2 regions of the Methylocystis sp. Se48 genome follow, and region 1 is predicted to be linked to the other one. Evidence: predicted binding sites of a transcription regulator. Region 1 holds the regulator's gene; the other holds the start of a gene.
The links. The regulator LexA, encoded in region 1, represses DNA repair genes until DNA is damaged. The targets are predictions, from matches to a motif close to TGTTCNNNNTGTGTTCNG.
Positions count from the first base shown of each region.

Region 1 (11,496 bases):
CAACGCCATCATCGGCTTTTCGGAAATGCTGGCGAACCCCGATCTCGCGCCGACCGATCCCGCCAAACAGCGCGAATACGCGGGGATCATCAGCAATTCGGGCCACCATCTGCTCGAAGTCGTCAACACGATCCTCGACATGTCGAAAATCGACGCCGGCTCCATGCAGATTTTCCCGGAGCCCTTCTCTCTGCCCGCGCTCGTCGACCAGAGCTGCGACATGGTCCAGATCAAGGCCGACCAGGGCGGCGTGACGCTTCTGCGCGATTATCGCCGCGACGTCGAGGAGCTCGTCGCGGACAAGCGCGCCTGCAAGCAAATTCTCCTGAATCTTCTGTCCAACGCGGTGAAATTCACGCCTGCGGGCGGACGGGTGCGCGTGCGCCTCGAACCCGATGGCAACCGCCTGGCGATCACCGTATCCGACACGGGCATCGGCATTGCGGCTCAGGATCTCGTCCGTCTCGGCGACCCCTTCTTCCAGGCGAGCGCCTCGCATGATCGGGAATATGAAGGCACCGGCCTCGGCCTTTCGGTCGTACGCGGACTCGTCGGCCTGCACGGCGGGACGATCACGGTGGAGAGCGCGCCGAAGAAGGGCACGTCCGTAACCGTGCGTCTCCCGCTCGATTGCCGCGTTCCGGCGACGGGAAGCGTCTGCGCGAAAATCGAAACCATCCCGCGCCACGGGGCCGTCCCGGGCGACGACTTCGGCCACGAAAAGGAAACGGTGAAGAAAATTGCGTGACGCCTCGCTCAGCGCTTCGAAGTTTCAGGACTTCCAGGATGAATGCGCCGCGCCAAAGCGCCGCGGCGCGGCTTCCCCCGCCCCCGCCCGCGCGCCGAAAAAAAAGCGCTCCGTGCTCGCCCGGGTCTTCGGGCTTCAGCGCATGGGCGCGCTGGTTCTTTTGGGCATTGGCGGCCTCGCCTTCGTCGGCGTGCCGATGAACGCCCTCTTCTTCCAAGACGGCCGCCATCCGGCGCCGCTCTTTTCCGCCCGCGCGACCCTGCCGGCGGCGGAGCCCGAGAGGACCGAGACGGCCGCAGCGCCGACGCCGCCCGTGCGCCCCACCCAGCTCGACGCAGCGCGGCTGGACGCAACCCCCGCCGCGTCCGAGCCAGTGAATCCCGCGCCTGCGCCGCGCGCGGCGCAAAAGAACGGCGTTAAGCCGGAAGCGAAGCCCGATGCGGCGGCGCTCAAGGCGGAAATCCTGAAATCGGAAGCGCCCGCCGCCCGGCCGACGAAGGCTGTAGCCGCCAAGGCGGAGAAAAAGCGCGATGTTGCGGCGCGCGATCCGATCGGCCAGTTGATCGGCGGCGGCAAGACGCACCCGGCTCCGGCCGAGACGGCCAACAAGGACGTTTATTTCGCCCAGCGGGCGCTTCAGCGGCTCGGCTATGTCGTGAACGCCAACGGCAAGCTCGACCCCAGCGCCCGTCAGGTGATCCAGAACTTCGAGCGCGACAACGGCCTGCCTGTGAAGGGCCAGATCAACCCGAAACTCCTGAAGCTGCTGGCGGCGCGGTCGGGTCTCGCGCAGGAGTGAGAGCGACCCGGAAGCAGGAGAGTCTTGGACGGCGGGCGCATTCATCCTAAATGTCTTGAATGCGTCTCCGTTCAGATATTTTCGCGACCGCCCTCATCCGCCGGGCGGAAACTCAGGGCGCCGTCGCCGTGTTGCGGCGGCGGGGCGCGGCGGAAGCCGGCGCCCTGTTCATCAAGCTCGACATGCTCGACGGCCGCGCCGCGGTTTATGGCCCCGCGCCGCAGAGCGAGGAGCCGCCCGAGGGCGTCGACAGGCTTTTCGCCCGGGCGCACGCCGGGGAATGGCTCGATCCGGTCGAGGCCGAAGCTAGGCTCAAGCGAGAAATCATGTTCGATCCCGATCTGTGGATCGTCGAGATCGAGGATAGGCAGGGCCGAGTCTTCGTCGACCTGGCCGCCTGAACCCTTCCCCGCCTCATACCGTCTTTCGCGTGGAGTCGCCGGTGGGAGGAGCCGCCACGACGCGGCGCCACCCGCGCGCTGCGTAGCTGTCTACGCCCAAGGCTCCGGCGCGCGCCGGCTCCTTCTCGGGCCGCGGCGTAGCGCCCGCGAAGGCGACGACAACCTGCGCCGCGGCCCGCTGCGGCGTCGAGCGGACCAGCGCGACGAGCGCGCGCACGCGATCCGTATCGTGCGAGATCGCCGGATTTGCGCAAAGAAAGACGCGGGTCGCGGCGTCGGCGTCATAGCCCAGCGCTGCAAGCGCCAGAGCCAGCGCCTCGCCGCCAGCGTCGGCGAAAATCGCGCGCAGACGCTCCTTGCGGCACTCCAGCGCGCTCGCCATGAGATCGGCCATCGCTTCGCGGTCGCGCGCGACAGCCGCCGTTTCGAAACGCGCGACGAAATCCGGAGGCGCAGGGCGAGAACCGAGGGTTCCGGCCGTGAGCGCCCGGCGGCAGGCGTTCAGAATTATGCCGGCGCGCTCCAGCCGCGTCGCCGCGAGGAACAGCGGCTCCGGATCGAGGTCGACGTCGTCGCGGTCGAGCAGCATGCGGGCCAACGTCGCGTCGTCGCGCGCCGCCATCGTCAGCACTCGCCGGGCGGCGGGGTCGAAATGGAGCGAGGCGTTGCCCGCGAGTGCGCGCAGGACTTCACGTTCCCCGCGATGCGCCAGGGCGATCGTCAGATCCCTGTCGATGTCGGCCCGACGCGCGACGGCGCAAGCCAGCGGCGCCGCGCCCTGCAGCGCGGCCTTCTGCAACTCGGCGCGAGGCAGGGCGGGCGCGTATTCGAGCGCAAGCTCGGCGCAGGGCCCGCCTTTCCCGAGCAGGCGGGCGAAGATCGACGGCGGCGTCTCGGCGTGGAAGCAGAGCGGACGCGCGACCTGCGCGACGGAAGCCGAATCGACGATGTCGATCAGCCCGAGCGCCAATTGCTCGAATTGCCGGATGTCGCCGATCGGATGCGTCGGACGTCTGACGAACTGGTCGACGATGGCGCGAAGAAGCGAGGCGTCGACGATTCGGCGGCTGCTCTTGTCGGAGTCCATTGACGAGCACTCACTCAAACTCTTTACGCGACTTGCACTTTCAAAATAGCAAAGGGTCGTTGACGGAACATTAACCCTCCCGGACCCCTAATCAGGAAAAGGTCGCTTAACTTTTGGCCGCGCCCGACGCGGGGAGGACGAGATGGGGGAGGTCGTGGCCTTCCGGACGCGCGAGAAATCCTCGCGCCGCGACGGCGAGCCGCCGACGGGCGACGCGCAAATCCTGTTCTTCCTTGGCGTCCGCTACATGCGCGCGGACGAGCCGCCGGAAACCTTCGACGCGCGCTCGCCCGATCGCGGGCAGGGCCCCCGAGGCGGCAAGAAACGCAAGAGCCGCGCCCGCGCATGATCCGGCCGGCCTGAAGCGGGACCGTAGCCTCAGATCGAAAATCGCACTAATCTCGCGCGACTCCACCGAGCCGGGAGTTTGCGGTGACAGACGCGACGCGCGCCGCGGAACGCGACGCGGGCCGAGGCGGCGGCCTGGCCCTCTGGCTCGCGCCGCCCGCGCAAAAAATCGCCGGGGCCCTGCAGGCGGCCTATGCGCAGGAAGCCGAGCTTCGGCGGCCCTTCCTGTGGCTCGCGGTCGCCGCCGGCGCCGGCGTCGTCCTCTATTTCTCCGCAGAGCGCGAACCGCCGCTCGCGCTGTGCGTCGGCGCGCTCGCCGCCGCTGCGTCGCTCGCCGTGTTCTGGCGCCGTCATGCGCGGGCCCATGCGCTGTTTCTGACCCTCGCCTTCGTCGCCGCCGGATTCGCCTCTGGGGCCTGGCGCGCGGCGCGGGTCGCCGCGCCCATCGTTCCCCGCCCAGGCGTCGGCGAGCTGACCGGCTTCGTCGAGGAGATCGACCTGCGGCCGGCGGGCGCGCGGTTCATTCTGCGCGTCGCGAGCGCGGAAGGTCTGCCGGCCGACGTCGTTCCCGCGCGGGTGCGGCTGACAACGCGGAGCGAACCGCAATTCTCGGCGGGCGATTTCATCGCGTTGAAGGCCCGTCTCCTGCCGCCCGCCCGCGCGGCGCTGCCCGGCGGCTATGATTTCGCACGCGACGCCTATTTCGCCCGGCTGGGCGGCGTCGGGACCGCGCTCGGGCGGATCGAGGTCATGCCGCCGCCCGACCCTGCGCCCTTCTCCCTTCGTTTTTTCGCCGCCGTGGACCGAATGCGAAACGCTCTGGCGCGACGCGTCTACAAAACGATCGGCGGCGACGCCGGAGCCATCGCCGCCGCCATGGTGACCGGCAAGCGCGATTTCCTCTCCGAGAACGCGAAGGATTTGATTCGCCGCGCCGGGATTTTTCACATCGTGACCATCTCGGGCATGCAGATGACGCTCGTCGCCGGCATTTTCTTCTTTGGCCTGCGGCGGCTCCTGGCGATGTCGCAAACGCTCGCGCTCGACTATCCGATCAAGAAATGGGCGGCGGCGCTCGCCATCGTCGGGGCCGTTCTCTACGACATCGGCACGGGGTCGCGTGTGGGCACGGAGCGCGCGCTGGCGATGACGCTCATCATGCTCGCGGCCGTGCTGTTCGACCGGCCCTCGCTCTCCATGCGCAATCTCGCGCTCGCGGCCTTCTTCATCATCGCCGTCGAGCCCGAGGCGCTCCTCGGCGCGAGCTTCCAACTCTCCTTCGCCGCGGTGGCCGCGCTCATCGCCGTCTATGAACTGCGCGGCGATTATCTTGCGCGGCGGCGCGCGGGCGGTTCGAGGACGGGTCTGCGGGGCCGCCTCGCCGAAATCAGGGAGGAGCTTGTCGAGCGTCTCCTGAACGGGCCGGGCGCGACGATCGTGGCGACGCTCTGCGCGACCTCGGCCACCGCCTCCTTCATGGCGAATGATTTCCATGAACTGAGCCCCTATGTGCTGATCGGCAATCCGCTGACGCTCGCAATCATCGAGTTTTTCGCCATTCCCTGCGCGCTCGTCGGCGCCGCGCTCTATCCTTTCGGCCTCGACGGCTTCGTGTGGCGCTATCTCGAAATGGGCATCAGCCTCGTGACCTGGCTCGCGACGCTCATCGCCAGCGCGCCGGGAGCCAGCCTGCATGTGAAGGCCTTTGCGCCCTGGGCGATCGTCTTCCTCTCGCTGGCGGTGCTCTGCGCCGTTTTATGGCGGACATGGGCCTGGCGCGCGACTGCAATCCCCTTCGCGCTTCTTGGCCTGCTCGGCGCGACGAACGGCCCGGGATTCGACCTTGCCGTCCTCCTGACCGGAGAAGCTGCGGCCTTGCGCCTGCCCTCCGGCGAACTCGCCCTGCTCGGCAAAAAGCCGGGCGCATTCGCCTCGGAGCAATGGCTGCGGGCCGACGCGGACGGCCGCGCCGCGGCGGATGCGCGAAGCGGCGTCGTCTGCGACGATTACGGCTGCGTCGGACGCGCCTTCGACGGCAGGTTCGTTTCGCTCGTTGCCGCGCCGGCGGCTTTTGCCGAAGACTGCGCGCGGGCCGCGATCATCGTGACGCCGCTCGCTGCGCCACAAGGATGCGGCGCCCCAATCGTCATCGACCGGCGCAGGCTCGCGGAAACGGGTTCCGTCTCGCTCCGTTTCCTGAAAGACGGCGGCGTCCGCTGGACCGCCGCGCGCGGCGTCGACGAGGATCGTCCCTGGTCGCCGCGCCCGGCCCCGGCCGCGAGCCGCCCCGCCCTTCCCGACGAGGAAGAAGACGAGGCGGCCGAGCTGTCGGAGCCGCTGGAGTGAAGCGCTCTCGCCTGGCTAAGACCGCTGAAAGGAAAGCCCACGTGGAGCTTCGCGGACGTCCTCGGAGAGAGCTGAGCGCTCTCGCGGGGCGCCGTTGCGCGGGCGATGCGGAGCCGGATTGGCCGCGTCCGGCGCGGCGTCAATATTTCCGCAGCAGGCTGACGAGTTTACCCTGAATGCGCACCTTGTCGGGACCGAAGATGCGGGTCTCGTACGCCGGATTCGCCGCTTCGAGGGCGATGGAGGCCCCGCGCTTGCGCAGCCGCTTCAGCGTCGCTTCCTCGTCCTCGATGAGGGCGACGACGATGTCGCCCGTGTCGGCGTAGTCCTGCTTCTTGATGACGACGGTATCGCCGTCGAGAATGCCGGCCTCGATCATGGAGTCGCCGCGCACCTCGAGCGCGAAATGTTCGCCGGCCGACAGCATGTCGGGCGGCAGCGCAATCGTATGGCTACGGCTCTGAATCGCGGAAATGGGCGTGCCGGCGGCGATTCGGCCCATGACGGGTATGGCGACGAGCGGGCTGCTCTCCTCCTCGCCGCGCTCGTGCAGCGGCCGGACGCGGCCGAGATTGCCCTGAATGACGGCGGGCGCGAATTTGCCGCCGCGCGCGCCCCCTCCGCCCCGCGGCGTCGCGGATTCGGGAAGACGCAGCACTTCGAGCGCGCGCGCGCGGTTGGGAAGGCGGCGAATGAAGCCCCGCTCCTCGAGCGCGAGGATGAGGCGATGAATGCCGGACTTGGACCTCAGGTCCAGAGCGTCCTTCATCTCGTCGAAAGACGGCGGAACGCCGGACTCTTTCAGCCGCTCGTGAATGAATCGCAGCAGATCGCTCTGCTTTTTGGTCAACATGCCACGTTCCTGCCCGCGCCGCACGACTCGCTGCTACAAACAAATCATGAACGATTTATAGACGTTCGCGGTGCGTTCCGCAAGCCCCATCGTCGCGGCGCGGTTAACGGCCGCTTACGCGAAGAGGCCGCGCTCTTGCGGGGCGCGGCCTGGATTCGGCAGGAGCCCGCGCGCGGCTACTTGCTCGCGCGGAGCGCGCGGCGGATCGACGCCGTGGGGCTGTCGTCGGGCGCAAGCGCCGACATTTCGCGGCGATCGTCCGGCGCCAGCGACTGCGCGACCGTCGATGTCTCAGCCTCGCGCGACTGCGCGGCGGCCTTGGCGGCCGCCATCGTCACGATCGGCGACTTGGCGGCAAGCTGCGTGGCCTTGCCAGCGGGGCGGATCGGCTTCTCCTCGAGCGCGATCTCCATTGGCGGCTGCAGCGCCTCGGGGCGGCTGGTTTCGGCGATGCGGGCGAGGAAGCTCGGATGCATGCCGCCGTCCTGATAAACGAGCCGGACGGGCTTCACGCTCGACGCCAATTCGGCGATCTTCTCGTCGTCCTTCGCGGCTTTGGCCGACACGCTCGCGATGAGCTCCGGATCGTGCTTGAGCGGCGGACAGGCCGAAAGCGGATCCATATGGCCCGCGGGCGCAGCGTTGAACACGTAGCGCCGGCCGCAGTACGCCACCGCTGGCTCCTGCTTCGTCACCTCGAAATGGTCGTTGCCTTCCTTCAAGTTTTTCCAGAAGCCGATATTAGGATCCAGACGATGTTTGGCCAGATTTTCCGCCGTCATCTTGAACGGATAGGATTGCATCTGAATCGCGCGTTGGCCGCCATTGAAGGCCGAGCGGGCGATGGCGTAAATCTCGGAAATCTGCGCGTCGGTCATGGAGAAGCAGCCCGCCGACGAGCAGGCCCCGTGGACCATGATCGTGCCGCCCGTATGGCCGAGCGCCTTGTCGAGCTGGTTCGGATAGCCGACGTTGAACGACAGATAATAGGCCGAATTCGGGTTCATCTGGGCCGGCGTGATCGTATAGAAGCCCTCCGGCACCTGACGGTCGCCTTCCCGCGTTTTGGGGCCGAGCTGGCCCGACCAGCGGCACATGGGGAAGGTCTTGAGATAGGCGTAGCGCCCGTCCGGCCGCATCTTCCAGATTTCGAGCTCCGCCTCCTTCTTGTAGGCGCGGATCAGCACCGGCGCCTCCTTGGTCGTGCCGATCTTTTCCATCAACGCGACCGTTTCCGGAGGAATGGGCGCGAGCGCGCGTTGGGAGAGGCCGCTGTCCTGACAGGCGGATAGCGCAAGACCGCCGAAAACGACGACGGCCGCGGCCGGCTTCAAGACCCGAAACTTCATGCGCACAGCTCCCCTCTGCGCCCCAGCGCCCGCGCATTTTTACGCAACTGCGCGTCATATTGCGCGCAATAACGTAACGCATTCCTAATCGGGCGGTGGAAAGACCCCTCTCCGCCACAAAGCACTAGAGGCTCGAATTGGGACGAGAAAGTGTCCGTGGCGCCATCGGATGCGACAAATGCAGCGCATTTTCGCCAATTGAGTTAACGCTTTTCCTCAATCTTGCGGCCCATGGCGAGGAACTTCTCGGCGCGGGCGTGGCGCAGCTGCTCGCGGGAAAGATTCGTCAGGCGCGACAGCTCCGTTGCGATCGCGTCCCCGACCGAGGCGATGGCCGCCTGCGGATCTCTGTGGGCGCCGCCGGCCGGCTCTGTGACGATCACGTCGATGATGCCGAATTTCAGCAGATCCTGCGCTGTGATCTTCATGCTCGTCGCCGCGTCCTGCGCCTTGGCCGCGTCGCGCCACAAGATGGAGGCCGACGCTTCTGGCGAGGCGACCGTATAGACCGCGTGCTCCAGCATCAGCACCTTGTTGGCGGCGGCGATGGCGATGGCCCCGCCGGAGCCCCCTTCCCCCACCACCACGGCGACATTCGGCACGCCGAGCGAGAGCGAGGCGTCCGTCGAACGCGCGATGGCCTCCGCCTGGCCGCGTTCCTCGGCGTCGATGCCGGGAAAGGCGCCGGCCGTGTCGACCAGTGAAATCACCGGGAGGCCGAACCGGTCGGCGAGCTCCATGAGGCGCACGGCCTTGCGATAGCCCTCGGGCCGCGCCATGCCGAAATTGTGATGCAGGCGGCTCGCCGTGTCCGAGCCCTTCTCCTGCCCGATGACGCAGACAGGCTCGCCCTTGAAGCGCCCGAAGCCACCGACGATCGCGGAGTCCTCGCCGAAGAGGCGGTCGCCGGCCAGCGGCGTGAATTCGGCGATAAGCTGCTTCACATAATCCGAGAAATGCGGTCGCTGCGGATGGCGCGCGACCTGAATCTTCTGCCAGGGCGTGAGGGCGGCGTAGAGGTCGGCGAGCGCCTTGGCGGCCTTGGCCTCGAGCTTCGTCAGCTCCTCCGCGATGGAGACGCCCTCGCCCTTTTCGGCCAGCGCGCGCAGCTCCTCGACCTTGGTTTCGAGTTCGGCGACGGGCTTTTCGAAGTCGAGATAGGAGCGCATGGGCGACAATGTTTCCTGGGCCAGAACGAACGGCGCCCGGAGCCTCTCGGGCGCGCGCAAACTCGCTGCATCAAGACGGGAAGTCAAGGAAGCCGATGCGCCGCCGCCGCTGGATTTCGCGGGCCGAATGTCGCAATCAGGGGAGACAGAAGGAGGATCCGCCCTTGAGCTCGACCCTGCCGCCGCCAGAGAGCCGTTTCGTCGCCGCACGCGACGGTCTCCGCCTGCATTATCTCGACTACCCCTGCCCCGCCGCGGCGCGTCTGCCGCTCGTGTGTCTGCCCGGGCTCGCTCGCTCGGCGGACGATTTCTGGCGCGTGGCGGAGGCGGCGCGGCAGGCGGGCCGCCGCGTTCTGGCGGTCGACTATCGCGGGCGCGGGCGCTCGGAGTGGGACAAGGACTGGCGCCGATACGATCTCGACGTCGAGCAGGATGACATTTTCGCTGTCCTCGCCGACGCGGGCGTCGCGGAAGCGGTCTTCCTCGGCACGTCGCGCGGCGGGCTGCACACGATGCGGATCGCAAAGGCGCGGCCCGGCCTCGCGCGCGCCGCCGTCCTCAACGACATCGGACCAAGGATCGAGCGCGACGGGCTGCTGCGCATCAAGCGCTATGTCGGCAAAATGCCGCCCCTCGCGCGGATGAGCGACGCCATTGCGTTGATGCGCATGACGGCGGCCCCGCAATTCGTCGGCGTAAGCCCGGAGGAGTGGGAGGTCTACGCGCGCCAGACCTTCGTCGAGAAGGGCGGGAAGGTGGAGCTGCGCTACGATCCAGAGCTGACGCATACGCTCGACGCGGTCACGCCGGAGTCGGAACTGGACGAGTTCTGGGAGCCCTTCGCGGCGCTCTCGGCCGTTCCCATTCTGGCGATCCGGGGCGAGACGTCGGACATTCTCTCCGTCGAAACGCTCGACGAAATGGCCCGCCGGGCGCCGCGGCTTGAGCGGTTCACCGTTCCGGGACAAGGCCATGCGCCGCTACTGCTCGACGCGCCGACGATCGGGCGGATCGCGTCCTTTCTTGACGCCCAGCCGTGAGCTAGGGCGCATAGCCCTGCGCCTGATTGAGCCGGGAAATCGCCTGACCTACGCTCACGGCGGCCGCCGCCTGCGCGCGTTGCGCCTCCAGTTGCAGCTGGCGCACGCGATAAAGATCGAAAGCGCTGATTTCGCCGAGCGCAAAGGATTTGCGCGAGAGATCGAATTGCTCATTGGCGACCGAGAGCCGCTTTTCGGCGAGACCTGACGCCTTTTGCGCGGCGGCGAGATTGGCGCGCGCGGCCTTGATCTCGGCCAGAACCACCCGTTTCGCCTTTTCATATTCGGCGCGGGCGCGCGTCATTTCCGCGATCGCCTCCGCCCGGCGCGGTTCCTGGCGTCCGTCCGTCGGCAGGGGAATGCGAATGCGCACGCCGACCGTCGTCGCATTGGTCAATTGATCGGTAATCTGCTGCGACGGATCGGTCGAATATTGCCTGTTGTGCTCCTGCCGCCCGAACACGCCGACTTCGGGACTGTCGATCGGCGTCGCTTCGACGAGCTGCAACTGCGTCTCGGCGCGGCGCAGCGCCGCGAGCGGCGTCCGCAGGGCGGGATGCTCCTCGATGTCGCCCGCCGGCTTCGCGGTCTCCAGCGTCCCGTCCGGCGGGGCGCCGCCAGTGAGCGCCTGATAATTCACCCGCGCGACCTTTTCGGCGCCCTCCGCCTGGGCGAGCTCCGTCTCCGCCGCCAGCAATTCGTTTTTGGCGAGCAGCGCGTCCGCCTCCGCCGCGTCGCCGAGTTGGACGCGCCGCGTCATGTCCTGGCCGATCTCGCGCGCCGTCGCGACGCGATTGCGTGCGACGACGACTTCGCGCGCGGCGCGCTGCGCGGCCCACCAGGCGTCGCGGATGAGACCTGCGACGTCGAGGCGCCGTAGGGCGATCTTTTCCTCGATCTCGATCACGCCGGAAGAGACGGTCGCCTCCATCGCGTCGCGCTGGCCGGGGAGCCACAGCGGCAGGCCGGCCTCGACTTCCGTTTCGTTGTAATTGCGCAAATTGCCGGCGACGGCGTTGCGCTGGGCTCCGCCGACGTAGGGCGAGCCCGGCGAGATCGAGCGCGTTGTCGCGTAGCGCGCCGAAACGGCGCCGAACTGCGCCTCCAGCGCCTTGGATTGCGCGTCGATGGCGACGGCCATGTCGAGATGCCGGGCGAGCTGATGGCCGAGGGGCTTCTTCCCGCGCTTTTCGACGGTCGCGCCCTCCTTCACCGTCACCGCGCCGCGCGGCTTGGGCCCGGCGGCCGCGGCGGAAGCGGCGACCAGGGCGGCGAGGCCGAGGAGGACGGAAGCGCGCGGGCTCACGGGACGACGCCCTGACGCGCGCCGAGCCGGCCGCGCTTGCCGCGCAGCCG
Region 1 covers NZ_CM149850.1:1,120,875-1,132,370, reverse strand. Annotated here, with positions in the region: gene ACV959_RS05525 (sensor histidine kinase) at 1-748, shown strand, start outside; gene ACV959_RS05520 (peptidoglycan-binding protein) at 861-1,547, shown strand; gene ACV959_RS05515 (DUF1491 family protein) at 1,607-1,948, shown strand; gene ACV959_RS05510 (DUF2336 domain-containing protein) at 1,962-3,035, opposite strand; gene ACV959_RS05505 (hypothetical protein) at 3,178-3,384, shown strand; gene ACV959_RS05500 (ComEC/Rec2 family competence protein) at 3,468-5,729, shown strand; gene lexA (transcriptional repressor LexA) at 5,869-6,582, opposite strand; gene ACV959_RS05490 (L,D-transpeptidase family protein) at 6,759-7,931, opposite strand; gene ACV959_RS05485 (acetyl-CoA carboxylase carboxyltransferase subunit alpha) at 8,135-9,100, opposite strand; gene ACV959_RS05480 (alpha/beta fold hydrolase) at 9,265-10,140, shown strand; gene ACV959_RS05475 (TolC family protein) at 10,142-11,446, opposite strand; gene ACV959_RS05470 (efflux RND transporter permease subunit) at 11,443-11,496, opposite strand, start outside.

Region 2 (11,496 bases), 1.4 Mb from region 1:
ATGGAGCGCTGGCGCTGGCTGCCGCGCGACATGGGCGACGAGCGGATCGAGGTCAACATCCCCGACTTCGAACTCGCCGTCATCCGCAACGGCATGGTGACGCATCGCACGCGCGTGATCGTCGGCAAGGAGGAGACCCCGACGCCGATCTTCTCCAACGCGATGCGGGAAATCATCGTCAACCCGTCCTGGTACGTGCCGCAGTCGATCATCCAGAAGGAATGGGGCGGCGGCGTCGGCGCGGGCTATCAGGTGTCCTACCGCAACGGACAGATGGTCGTGCGCCAGCCGCCGGGCGAGAAAAACGCGCTGGGCCGCATCAAATTCGTCTTCCCGAACGACTTCGCGGTCTACATGCACGACACGCCCTCGCGCGGACTCTTCGCCGCCTCCCATCGCGCCTTCAGCCACGGCTGCATGCGCGTGGATCAGCCCTTCGCGCTCGCCGAGGCCGTCCTTGGCCCCGGCAGCGGCTGGTCGGAGGAGCGCGTGAAGAAACTCATCGGCCCGAGCGAGCGCTACATCAATCTCGCGAAGCCGCTGCCTGTGCATGTGGTTTATTTCACGGCCTATGTGGACGAGACGGGCCGGCTCGTGCAGCGGCCGGACCTCTATGGCTATTCGGCGCGGGTGCGGAAGGCGCTGGGGCTGGGGGGCTGACGGCCGGCGCCCGGCCGCGCGCCGGGCGTTTGCCGCGGACCGTTCAAAGCCGTCACGCGGGCCGCTCACGAAGGGCCGGGGGACGCCGGCTGCGAGGAGGGCGGGCGTCCGCGACAGGTGACAAATCCCGCGAACCGATAGAAAAAGCGTCTCCTTACAGAGACGAGACCCGGTTCGCGACTCGCAATGGCTCCCCCTCCCCTTCTCGCCCTTCAGGGCGTCATGCTCACCCTCGGCGGCAAGCCGCTGCTTGAAGGCGCGGATCTTTCGGTCGCGCCCGGCGCGCGCATTGCGCTCGTAGGGCGCAACGGCTCGGGCAAGTCGACGCTGCTGCGAATCGCCGCGGGCGAACTCGACGCCGACGCGGGCGTGCGCTTCTTCCAGCCCGGCGCGAGCCTGCGTTACCTGCCCCAGGAGCCGGATTTCTCTGGTTACGCCTCGACAGCCGCCTATGTGGAGGCGGGCCTCGGGCCGCTCGACGATCCGCATGTCGCGCGCGCGCTCCTTCTTGAACTCGGCCTCACCGGCGACGAAGACCCGGCGCGGCTCTCGGGCGGCGAGGCGCGCCGCGCGGCGCTCGCCCGCGCTCTCGCGCCTGAACCCGACATTCTGCTGCTCGACGAGCCGACCAACCATCTCGACCTGCCGACGATCCTCTGGCTCGAAAAACAGCTCGCCAGCCTGCGCTCGGCCCTGGTCGTCATCAGCCACGACCGGCGATTCTTGCAGGACCTGACCCGCGAGACCATCTGGATCGACCGCGGCCGCGCCAAGCATCTCTCGCGCGGCTTTGCGGAATTCGAGGCCTGGCGCGACAAGGAGCTGGAGGAAGAAGAGAAGCAGGCCCACAAGCTCGAACGCAAGATCGCCAATGAGGAGCATTGGCTGCGCCATGGCGTCTCGGGCCGCCGCAAGCGCAACATGAAGCGCCTCGCGGGCCTCCATGCGCTGCGCGCCGAGCGTAAGAACCGCGTGATGCCCACGGGCGAGGCGAAGCTCGAGGCGAGCGAGGCGAGCGTCTCCGGGAAACTCGTCATCGAAGCGTTCCGGATCAGGAAGAGCTACGGGGAGCGCGTTATCGTGGACAATTTCACGACGCGCGTCCTGCGCGGCGACCGGCTCGGCATTGTCGGCGCCAATGGCGCGGGCAAGACGACGCTGATCAATCTGCTGACCGGCGCGCTGGCGCCCGACAGCGGCAAAGTGAAGCTCGGCGCGGGGTTGGAAATGGCGACGCTGGACCAGAGCCGCGCGAGCCTCAAGCCCGAAACGACTTTACAGGACGCGCTCACCGGCGGCGGGTCCGACACGGTCGAGATCAATGGCGAGCGGCGCCATGTCGTCGGCTATATGAAGGACTTTCTCTTCAAGCCCGAACAGGCGAGGACGCCCATCGGCAAGCTTTCGGGCGGCGAGCGCGGCCGCCTGATGCTCGCGCGCGCTCTAGCGAAGCCGTCGAACCTTCTCGTGCTCGACGAGCCGACCAACGATCTCGATCTCGAAACGCTCGACCTGCTCGAGGAAATGCTCGCCGATTATCCCGGCACGCTGATCGTCGTCTCGCACGATCGCGATTTTCTCGACCGCGTCGCGACGAGCGTGCTGATGAGCGAGGGCGACGGCCGCTGGGCGGAATACGCCGGCGGCTACAGCGACATGGTCGCGCAGCGCGGGCGCGGCGTCGAGGCGCGCGGGGCGCCGCCGGCCGGCGCGCCGAAGGAGAAGGCGGCGAAGGAAAAGCCCGCCGAGAAGGCGCCCGCGAAAGCGAAGCTCTCCTTCAAGGAGCAGCACGCGCTCGCGACGCTGCCCGCCCGCATGGAGGAATTGCGCGCGAAGCGTACGAAACTCCAGGCGTTGCTCGACGACCCCGAGCTCTACGCCAAGGACCCCGCGAAATTCGCGAAGGCGAGCGAAATGTTCGCCGCGGTCGAAAGCGACCTCGCGGCCGCCGAGGAGGAATGGCTCGACCTCGAAATCAAGCGCGAGGAGATCGAGGGGTAGCGGCTCACGCGCCTGCGGCGACGCGGAACAGGGCGATGAGCATGGCTCCGTAAAACCCCATCGCCAAGGCTGTTGCGAGAATCTGCACGACCACGCCTTCGAGATCGAATTCCTGTTGCATCTCCGCCTCCATCGTTTGGTTGATGAGACCTTAACCGCGAAGGGAGAGAGGCGGATGTGCGGGGGCGCACGGGCGGAGGAATGAAGCGCGGGCGTCGCGCCGGGGCGCGAATCCAGCTAGTTTCATTATCCGAGAGGACCCCCCATGCCCCTTCCCCCTCCCGGCTATTTCACCGCAGGCCTCGAAGCCGATCCCGAACTCGCCGTCGCCATCGACGGCGAGCTCGCGCGCCAGCGCGACGGGATCGAGCTCATCGCCTCCGAAAACATCGTCTCGCGGCTGGTGCTCGCGGCGCAGGGGTCCGTGCTCACGAACAAGACCGTCGAAGGCGCTCCCCACGCGCGCTACTATGGCGGCGCGCAATTCGCCGACGCCGTCGAGGCGCTCGCGATCGAGCGGGCGAAAAAGCTCTTCGGCTGCCGTTTCGCCAATGTGCAGCCGCATTCGGGCTCCAACGCCAACGCCGGCGTGTTTCTGGGCCTGCTGAAACTCGGCGACGCCATTCTCTCCATGAATGTCGCGGCGGGTGGGCATATCAGCCACGGCCATCCCGCGACGCTCACCGGCCGCGACTATCGCGTGACGCATTATGGCGTGAACCGCGACAGCGAGCGGATCGACCTCGACGAGGTCCGCGATCTCGCCCGCGCGACGCGGCCGAAAATGATCATCGCCGGCGGCTCGGCCTATCCGCGCGCCATCGACTTCGCGGCGCTGCGCGCCATCGCGGACGAGGCCGGCGCCTGGCTTCTCGTCGACATGGCGCATTTCGCCGGCCTCGTCGCCACGGGGCTTTATCCGCATCCCTTTCCACACGCCCATGTCGTGACGACGACGACTTACAAATCTCTGCGCGGCGCGCGCGGCGGCATGGTTCTGTGGAACGACGACAGCCTCTCGTCGCGCATCAACGCGGGCGTATTCCCCGGTGTGCAGGGCTCGGTGATGCTGCACGCCGTCGCGGGCAAGGCCGCGTGCCTGGGCGAGGCGCTGCGGCCGGAGTTTCGCGCCTACAACGCCGCCGCGCTCGACAACGCCCGCGCCCTCGCCGCCGCGCTCGCCCGGCGCGGTCTGCGCATCGTGACGGGCGGCACGGACATGGGTCTGATGCTGGTCGATCTCTCCGCAGCCGGCGTCACGGGCGACACAGCGGCGAAGGCGCTGGAGCAGGCGGGGCTCGCGGTCAACAAGAACATGATCCCCTTCGATCCGCGCCCGCCCGAGGCGCCCTCGGGCCTGCGCCTGTCGAGCAACGCCGGGACGACACGGGGATTCGGCGCGACCGAGTTCGAAAGGATCGGCGCTTGGATCGGCCGCATTGTGCGCAATCCGGCCGATATGCAGGCAATCGACGCGACGCGCGAAGAAGTGCTGGCGCTGTGCAGGGCTTTTCCTATTTACTAGGGGCTCACAAATTGCGGCGGTCATGGCTCCAAAATTCACGGCGCGCTTCGTTCAGTCGCTCGACAAGGTCGATGCGGCCGCATGGGACGCCTGCGCCAATCCGGCGTCACTCTCCGAGGAAGACGGCGAGCGCTTCAATCCCTTCGTCGCGCACGCCTTCCTGAACGCGTTGGAGCGCTCCGGCTCGGTGGGGCGGGACGCGGGCTGGTCGCCGGTTCATGTACTGGTGGAGGATGACGGCCGCCTCGTCGCCTGCGCGCCCGCTTATCTCAAGACGCACAGCCTCGGGGAATATGTCTTCGACCGGAGCTGGGCGCAGGCCTATGAGCGGGCGGGCGGCGCCTATTATCCGAAAATTCAGGTGGCGGCGCCTTTCACGCCCGTGACGGGCCGGCGTCTTCTCGTCGCGCCTGAGGCGCCAGAGGGCGCGCGGACGGCTTTGATCGCGGCGCTGCGCGGCTTGCGCAGGGCGGCGCAGGCCTCCTCTATTCATGTCACCTATCCGACGAAAGGCGACGCCGAGGCGCTGCGCGACGCGGGCTTCACGCTGCGCGCGGGCGAGCAGTTTCATTTCATTAATGACGGCTACGCAAATTTCGACGATTTCCTGCGCGCGCTCTCCTCCCGCAAGCGCAAGAGCGTGAAGCGCGAAAGGCGCGAGGCCCTGGGCGACGATCTCGCCATCGAGCGTCTCATCGGCGCCGAGATCGAGCCCCATCACTGGGACGCTTTCTTCGCCTTCTATATGGACACGGGCGCGCGCAAATGGGGGCGGCCCTATCTTACGCGCTCTTTCTTCGATCTCATCGGCGCGGCTATGGCGGAGCGCATTTTGCTCGTCATGGTGAAGCAGGGCGCGGATTATGTCGCGGGGGCGATCAATTTCCTCGGCGACGACGCCGTTTACGGCCGCAACTGGGGCGCGCTGATCGAGCGGCCGTTCCTGCATTTCGAGGTGTGTTATTATCAGGCCATCGACTACGCCATCCGCCACGGCTACAGGCGCGTCGAGGCGGGCGCGCAGGGCGAGCACAAGCTCGCGCGCGGCTACCGCCCCGTCGTCACATGGTCGGCGCATGATTTCGCGGATGCGGGTTTCGCAGCCGCCGTCGCGGATTTCTGCCGGCGCGAGCGAAAGGCGCTCGACGATCTGATGAGGGAACAGTTGGACGCGCTGCCCTTTCGCAATCCGGAACATGAGCGCAGGGAGGAAATTGACGCATGAGCGAGATCCCACGCCCGCCGCTGCCGCCCTTCATCCGCGAAACCGCGATCCGGAAAGTGCGCATGGCCGAAGACGCCTGGAACACGCGCGACCCCGAGCGCGTCGCGCTGGCCTATACGGTGGACAGCCGCTGGCGCAACCGCGCGGGGTTTCCTTCCGGGCGCGCAGAGATCGTCGAATTTCTGAAGCGCAAATGGGCGCGCGAACTCGACTACCGGCTCATCAAGGAGCTGTGAACGTTTGCGGACGATCGCATCGCCGTGCGCTCCGCCTATGAATGGCGCGACGACGCGGGCGACTGGTTCCGGTCCTACGGCAACGAGAATTGGGAGTTCGACGAAAACGGCCTCATGCGCTTGCGCTATGCGAGCATCAACGATCTGCCGATCCGAGAGTTCGGAGCGCAAATATCATTGGCCGCCGGGCCCGCGTCCCGCGGACCATCCGGGTCTCTCCGAACTGGGGCTGTGAGACGCCTTTCGGCTGCGAGAACGCGGCGCCTTTTGCGGCTCGGGGCGCGAAACGCCATCTCCGCGCTATCGGAAGAAGACTAAGAGGGAGCGTTCGCCATGCAAACGACGATCAGAAAATCCGCGGATCGGGGAACGGCGCGCCTCGGCTGGCTCGACAGCCGCCACAGCTTTTCCTTCGGCGGCTATTTCGACCCGGCGCATATGGGTTTCGGCCCGCTGCGCGTCATCAACGAGGACCGCGTCGCCCCCGGCGGCGGCTTCCCGACCCATCCGCATCGCGACATGGAGATCGTCTCCTATGTGCTCGACGGCGCGCTGGCGCACAAGGACAGTCTCGGCGCGGCTTCGGTGATCCGGCCGGGCGACGTTCAGCGCATGACCGCCGGAACGGGCGTGACGCACAGCGAATACAACGCCTCGGACGAGGCGCCCGTCCATTTTCTGCAGATCTGGATCGTTCCGGAACGCGAGGGGCTCGCGCCCGGCTACGAGCAGAAGCGCTTCGCCCCGGCGGAAAAGCGCGGCCGGCTGCGGCTCGTCGCCTCGCGCGACGGGCGCGACGGCTCGATCACGGTGCATCGCGACGTAGATGTTTATGCGACGGCGCTCGCGCCGGGCGAGCGCGTCGCGCATGAGATGCGGCCGGGACGCGGCGCCTGGGTGCAGGTCGCGCGCGGCGACGTCTTGGTCAACGGCGCACGGCTCGAAGCGGGGGATGGGCTTGCGGCGACGGGCGACGGCGAACTCCTTCGCGAAGGCGGGAGCGAGTCCGAGGCGCTGCTTTTCGACATGGGGATGTAGGAACGCCGCAGGCGCGGGGGATCGACGTCCCCGGCGCCCGCCGGCTTCCGGTTGACGGCCCGCCGCCAATCCTTAGTTTCGCGCGTCGAAACGTCGCGCAAACGGAGACCACGCCGCCGTGGATGCGAGCCCGCCACTCTATTTCGGCGACGACGCGGACGCCTATTTCGCCTTCCGCCCGCCCTATCCCGGGGCGCTGTTCGACTGGCTCGCGGGCGTTGCGCCCGCGCGGGGGCTGGCGTGGGATTGCGGAACCGGCAGCGGTCAGGCCGCGTTGGGCCTCGCGCGCCATTTCGACAAGGTGGTCGCCACAGACCCGGATCGCCGCCAGCTCGCTCGCGCCCCGAGGCGCGCCAATATCGACTATCGCCTCGCCGCCGCCGAGGCCGATGTCGGTCTGACGGAGGAAGTCGACCTCGTCGCCTGCGCCTGTTCGATTCACTGGTTCGATCTCGACGGATTTTATCGTGTTGCTGCGCGGGCTCTGAAGCCCGGCGGGATCATCGCCGCCTGGACCTACGACTGGCCCTGGACCGGCCGCGCACCGCTCGACGCCGTCTTGCGTCACCTCAAGGACGACGTGCTCGGCCCCTTTTGGGGCGAGAACGCCGCACTCTATTTCGGCGGCTACAGAACGCTCCCCTTTCCCTTCGCCGAGCGGGACGCGCCCCTTTTCGAGGCTCCGATCGCGCATTCGAGCGCCGATCTGAAGCGGTTCCTCGCGACCTGGTCCGCCGTAACGAAATATCGGGCCCGTCGCGGCGCCGATCCGCTTCGCCTCGTCGAGCGGGAACTCGACGCGGCCTGGCGCGCCGATCCGCCCGCCCTGCCGTTGCGCGCGCCCCTGCACATGCGCTGCGGCGCGAAGCCCCTCTTGGCCTGAACGCCGCCGCCCGGGCGAGGCCGAAGGCAAGAACGAAAAAAGAACTTGGCATTGAGAACAAATCATGCACAATCGGGTCAGCGCCGTTGCCCCGGTCCGCCAAATCGTGCCAGAAGGGATGTCAGCTGTGAGCCAAGCCAATCTCCGCCTCGTGGAAGGATCGTCCGTGGACAAGACCAAGGCGCTGGACGCCGCCCTGTCGCAGATCGAACGGGCCTTTGGAAAAGGGTCCATCATGAGGCTCGGCAAGAATCAGAAGGCCGTCGAGATCGAGACCATTTCGACCGGGTCTCTGGGCCTCGACATCGCGCTTGGCGTCGGGGGCCTGCCGCGCGGTCGCGTCGTCGAGATTTACGGGCCGGAATCCTCGGGCAAGACGACGCTGACGCTCCATGTCATCGCGGAGGCCCAGAAGACGGGCGGGGTCTGCGCCTTCGTGGACGCCGAGCACGCGCTTGATCCCGTCTACGCCCGCAAGCTCGGCGTCAATCTCGACGAGTTGCTGATCTCTCAGCCCGACACCGGCGAGCAGGCGCTCGAAATCACCGATACGCTGGTGCGCTCCGGCGCGGTCGACGTCCTCGTCGTCGATTCGGTCGCCGCGCTCACGCCGCGGGCGGAGATCGAGGGCGAGATGGGCGACGTCCAGCCGGGACTCCAGGCGCGCCTCATGAGCCAGGCGTTGCGCAAGCTGACCGCCTCCATCGCGCGTTCCAATACGCTCGTCATCTTCATCAACCAGATCCGCATGAAGATCGGCGTGATGTACGGCTCGCCGGAGACGACAACCGGCGGCAACGCGCTCAAATTCTACGCCTCCGTGCGCCTCGACATCCGCCGCGTCGGGTCGATCAAGGACCGCGACGAGGCGATCGGCAACCAGACCCGCGTGAAGGTCGTCAAAAACAAGGTGGCGCCGCCTTTCAAGCAGGTGGAATTCGACATCATGTATGGCGAGGGCGTCTCGAAAGTCGGCGAACTCATCGATCTCGGCGTCAAGGCCGGCGTCGTCGAGAAATCGGGGGCTTGGTTCTCCTACGATAACCAGCGTCTCGGCCAGGGGCGCGAGAACGCCAAGTCCTTTCTCCGCCAAAACCCGGAAGCGGCGGCGCGCATCGAGCAGGCGATTCGCGAAAACGCCGGTCTCATCGCCGAAAAGATCCTCGACTCCGGGAACGACGACGACGCGGCAGAGTGAGCGGAACCCGCTCCCATGGCGACGAAATGCGAAAGGCCCGTTCCCCGGGCCTTTTTCATTGCCGAAACGCCTCGGGACTGGCATATCGCCCGCAATCCCGGACGTTCGGCGCCGCCGCAGCGCCCGCGCGCCCGGCGCCGTTTTCACCCGATGATCGGAAACCTGCCGATCACGCTCCAGAGAGACGCAAAGAGATGAGTGGCGTCAACCACATCCGTTCCGCCTTCCTCGACTACTTCGTCAAGAACGGCCACGAAAAGGTCGCGTCCTCGCCTCTCGTTCCCCACAACGACCCGACCCTCATGTTCACCAATGCGGGCATGGTCCAGTTCAAAAACGTCTTCACCGGCGTGGAGAAGCGCCGTCAGGCGCGCGCCGCTTCCGCCCAGAAATGCGTGCGCGCCGGCGGCAAGCACAATGACCTCGACAATGTCGGCTACACCGCCCGTCATCACACCTTCTTCGAAATGCTTGGGAATTTCTCCTTCGGCGATTATTTCAAGGAAGGCGCGATCGAACTCGCCTGGGGTTTGATCGCCCGCGAATTCAAGCTCCCTGTCGATCGCCTCCTCGTCACGGTCTATCACGACGACGACGAGGCTTTCGATCTCTGGAAGAAGATCGCCGGGTTCCACGACAGCCGTATTATTCGCATCGCCAGCTCCGACAATTTCTGGAGCATGGGCGACACCGGCCCCTGCGGCCCCTGTTCCGAAATCTTCTACGACCAGGGCGAGGCGCTCGCGGGCGGCCCGCCCGGCAGTCCGGACGAGGACGGCGACCGCTTCCTCGAATTCTGGAACCTCGTTTTCATGCAATATGAGCAGGTCGCCCCCGGCCAGCGCGCGCCCCTGCCCCGCCCCTCGATCGACACGGGCATGGGCCTTGAACGCATCGCCGCGCTGCTCCAGGGCGTGACGTCGAATTACGACATCGATCTCTTTCGCGCGCTCACCGGAGCCGTCGCCGAATTTACCGGCGCGCCCGTCGCCGGCCCGCGGGCTGCGAGCCACAGGGTCATCGCCGACCATCTGCGCGCCTCCTCATTCCTGGTCGCGGACGGCGTGACCCCCTCGAACGAGGGCCGCGGCTACGTTCTGCGACGCATCATGCGCCGCGCCATGCGCCACGCGCAGATCCTCGGCGCGAAAGAGCCCCTCATGTGGCGCCTCGTCCCCACGCTCGTCGCCGAGATGGGGCAGGCCTATCCCGAACTCCTCCGCGCCCAGGCGCTGATCGTCGATACGCTGAAGACCGAGGAAACCCGTTTTCGCGCGACCCTCGCCCGCGGCCTCGCCATTCTCGACGAAGAGACCGCCGGCCTCGCGCCCGGCGCCAAATTTTCCGGCGAAACCGCCTTCAAACTCTACGACACTTACGGATTCCCGCTCGACCTCACCGAGGACGCGCTTCGGCCGCGCGGCATCGCCGTCGACAGAAGCGCCTTCGACGCCGCCATGGAGCGCCAGCGCGCCGAGGCCCGAAAGGCCTGGGCCGGCTCCGGCGAAACCGCCACCGAGACGCTGTGGTTCGCCCTGCGCGAACGCCTCGGCGCGACGGAGTTTCTGGGCTACGACAGCGAAAAGAGCGAAGGCGTCGTCACCGCCCTCGTGCACGACGGCGCTGAAGCCTTCACGCTCAAGAAAGGCGATCGCGGGGCGATCATTCTCAACCAGACGCCTTTCTATGGCGAGTCGGGCGGACAGGTCGGCGACGTCGGCCTCATCGCCGGCAAGGGCGTCCGGTTTCGCGTTGAGAATACGCTTAAGAAACTCGGGGACGTGATAGTTCACGAGGGAGTGGTCGAGGAAGGGGAGATCGTTCCCGGACTGGCGCTTGAGCTCGAGGTCGACCACGGCCGCCGCCGGGCGGCGCGCGCGAATCATTCCGCGACGCATATTCTCCATGAGGCGCTGCGGCAGGTGCTCGGCGACCATGTCGCCCAGAAGGGCTCCCTCGTCGCGCCGGAGCGCCTGCGCTTCGACTTCACGCATCCCAAGCCGTTGAGTGCGGAGGAACTCGCGCGCGTCGAAACGCTGGCGAATGAGATCGTGCAGGACAATTCGCCGGTCGAAACGCGCGTCATGGCGCAGGAAGAGGCGATCCAATCGGGCGCGCGCGCGCTCTTCGGCGAGAAATATGGCGACGAGGTGCGCGTCGTCGCGATGGGCCGGCCCGGCCCAGGCGCAGGTCACGCCTTTTCCGTCGAGCTTTGTGGGGGAACTCACGTCGCGCGCACCGGCGACATCGGGCTGATTGCAATTGTCGGGGAGAGCGCCGTAGCTTCCGGCGTGCGCCGTATCGAAGCGCGCACGGCGGAAGGCGCGCGAACCTATCTCGTTTCGCAGGCGCGCGCGCTTCAGGACGTCGCCGCCCTGATGCGCGCCCCGGTCGACGAAGCGCCGGGGCGACTCGCCCAGCTCATCGAGGAACGCAAGAAGCTCGAGCGCGAGCTTGCGGACGCGAAACGCAAACTCGCCATGGGCGGCGCGGGCGGGAGTTCTGTCGGCGGGGAGCCCCGCGACATTGGCGGCGTCCGGCTCCTGGCTCGCGCCGTCGAGGGCATCGACGCGAAGGATTTGAAATCGCTCGTCGACGAGGCCAAGAAGACCGTCGGATCGGGAGTGGTTGCGATCGCCAGCGCCTCGCCGGACGGCAAGGCGGGCATCGTGGTCGGCGTCACGCCGGACTTGACGGAACGATTCAGCGCTGTCGATTTCGTCCGGGCCG
Region 2 covers NZ_CM149850.1:3,444,796-3,456,291, forward strand. Annotated here, with positions in the region: gene ACV959_RS16770 (L,D-transpeptidase scaffold domain-containing protein) at 1-660, shown strand, start outside; gene ACV959_RS16775 (ABC-F family ATP-binding cassette domain-containing protein) at 847-2,661, shown strand; gene ACV959_RS16780 (serine hydroxymethyltransferase) at 2,927-4,186, shown strand; gene ACV959_RS16785 (GNAT family N-acetyltransferase) at 4,209-5,411, shown strand; partial or broken gene ACV959_RS16790 (nuclear transport factor 2 family protein) at 5,408-5,882, shown strand; gene ACV959_RS16795 (pirin family protein) at 5,981-6,685, shown strand; gene ACV959_RS16800 (class I SAM-dependent methyltransferase) at 6,804-7,568, shown strand; gene recA (recombinase RecA) at 7,696-8,766, shown strand; gene alaS (alanine--tRNA ligase) at 8,961-11,496, shown strand, end outside.
Region 2: a site for LexA is predicted at 7,597-7,614, ahead of recA (recombinase RecA). Genes of this name have one in related genera too.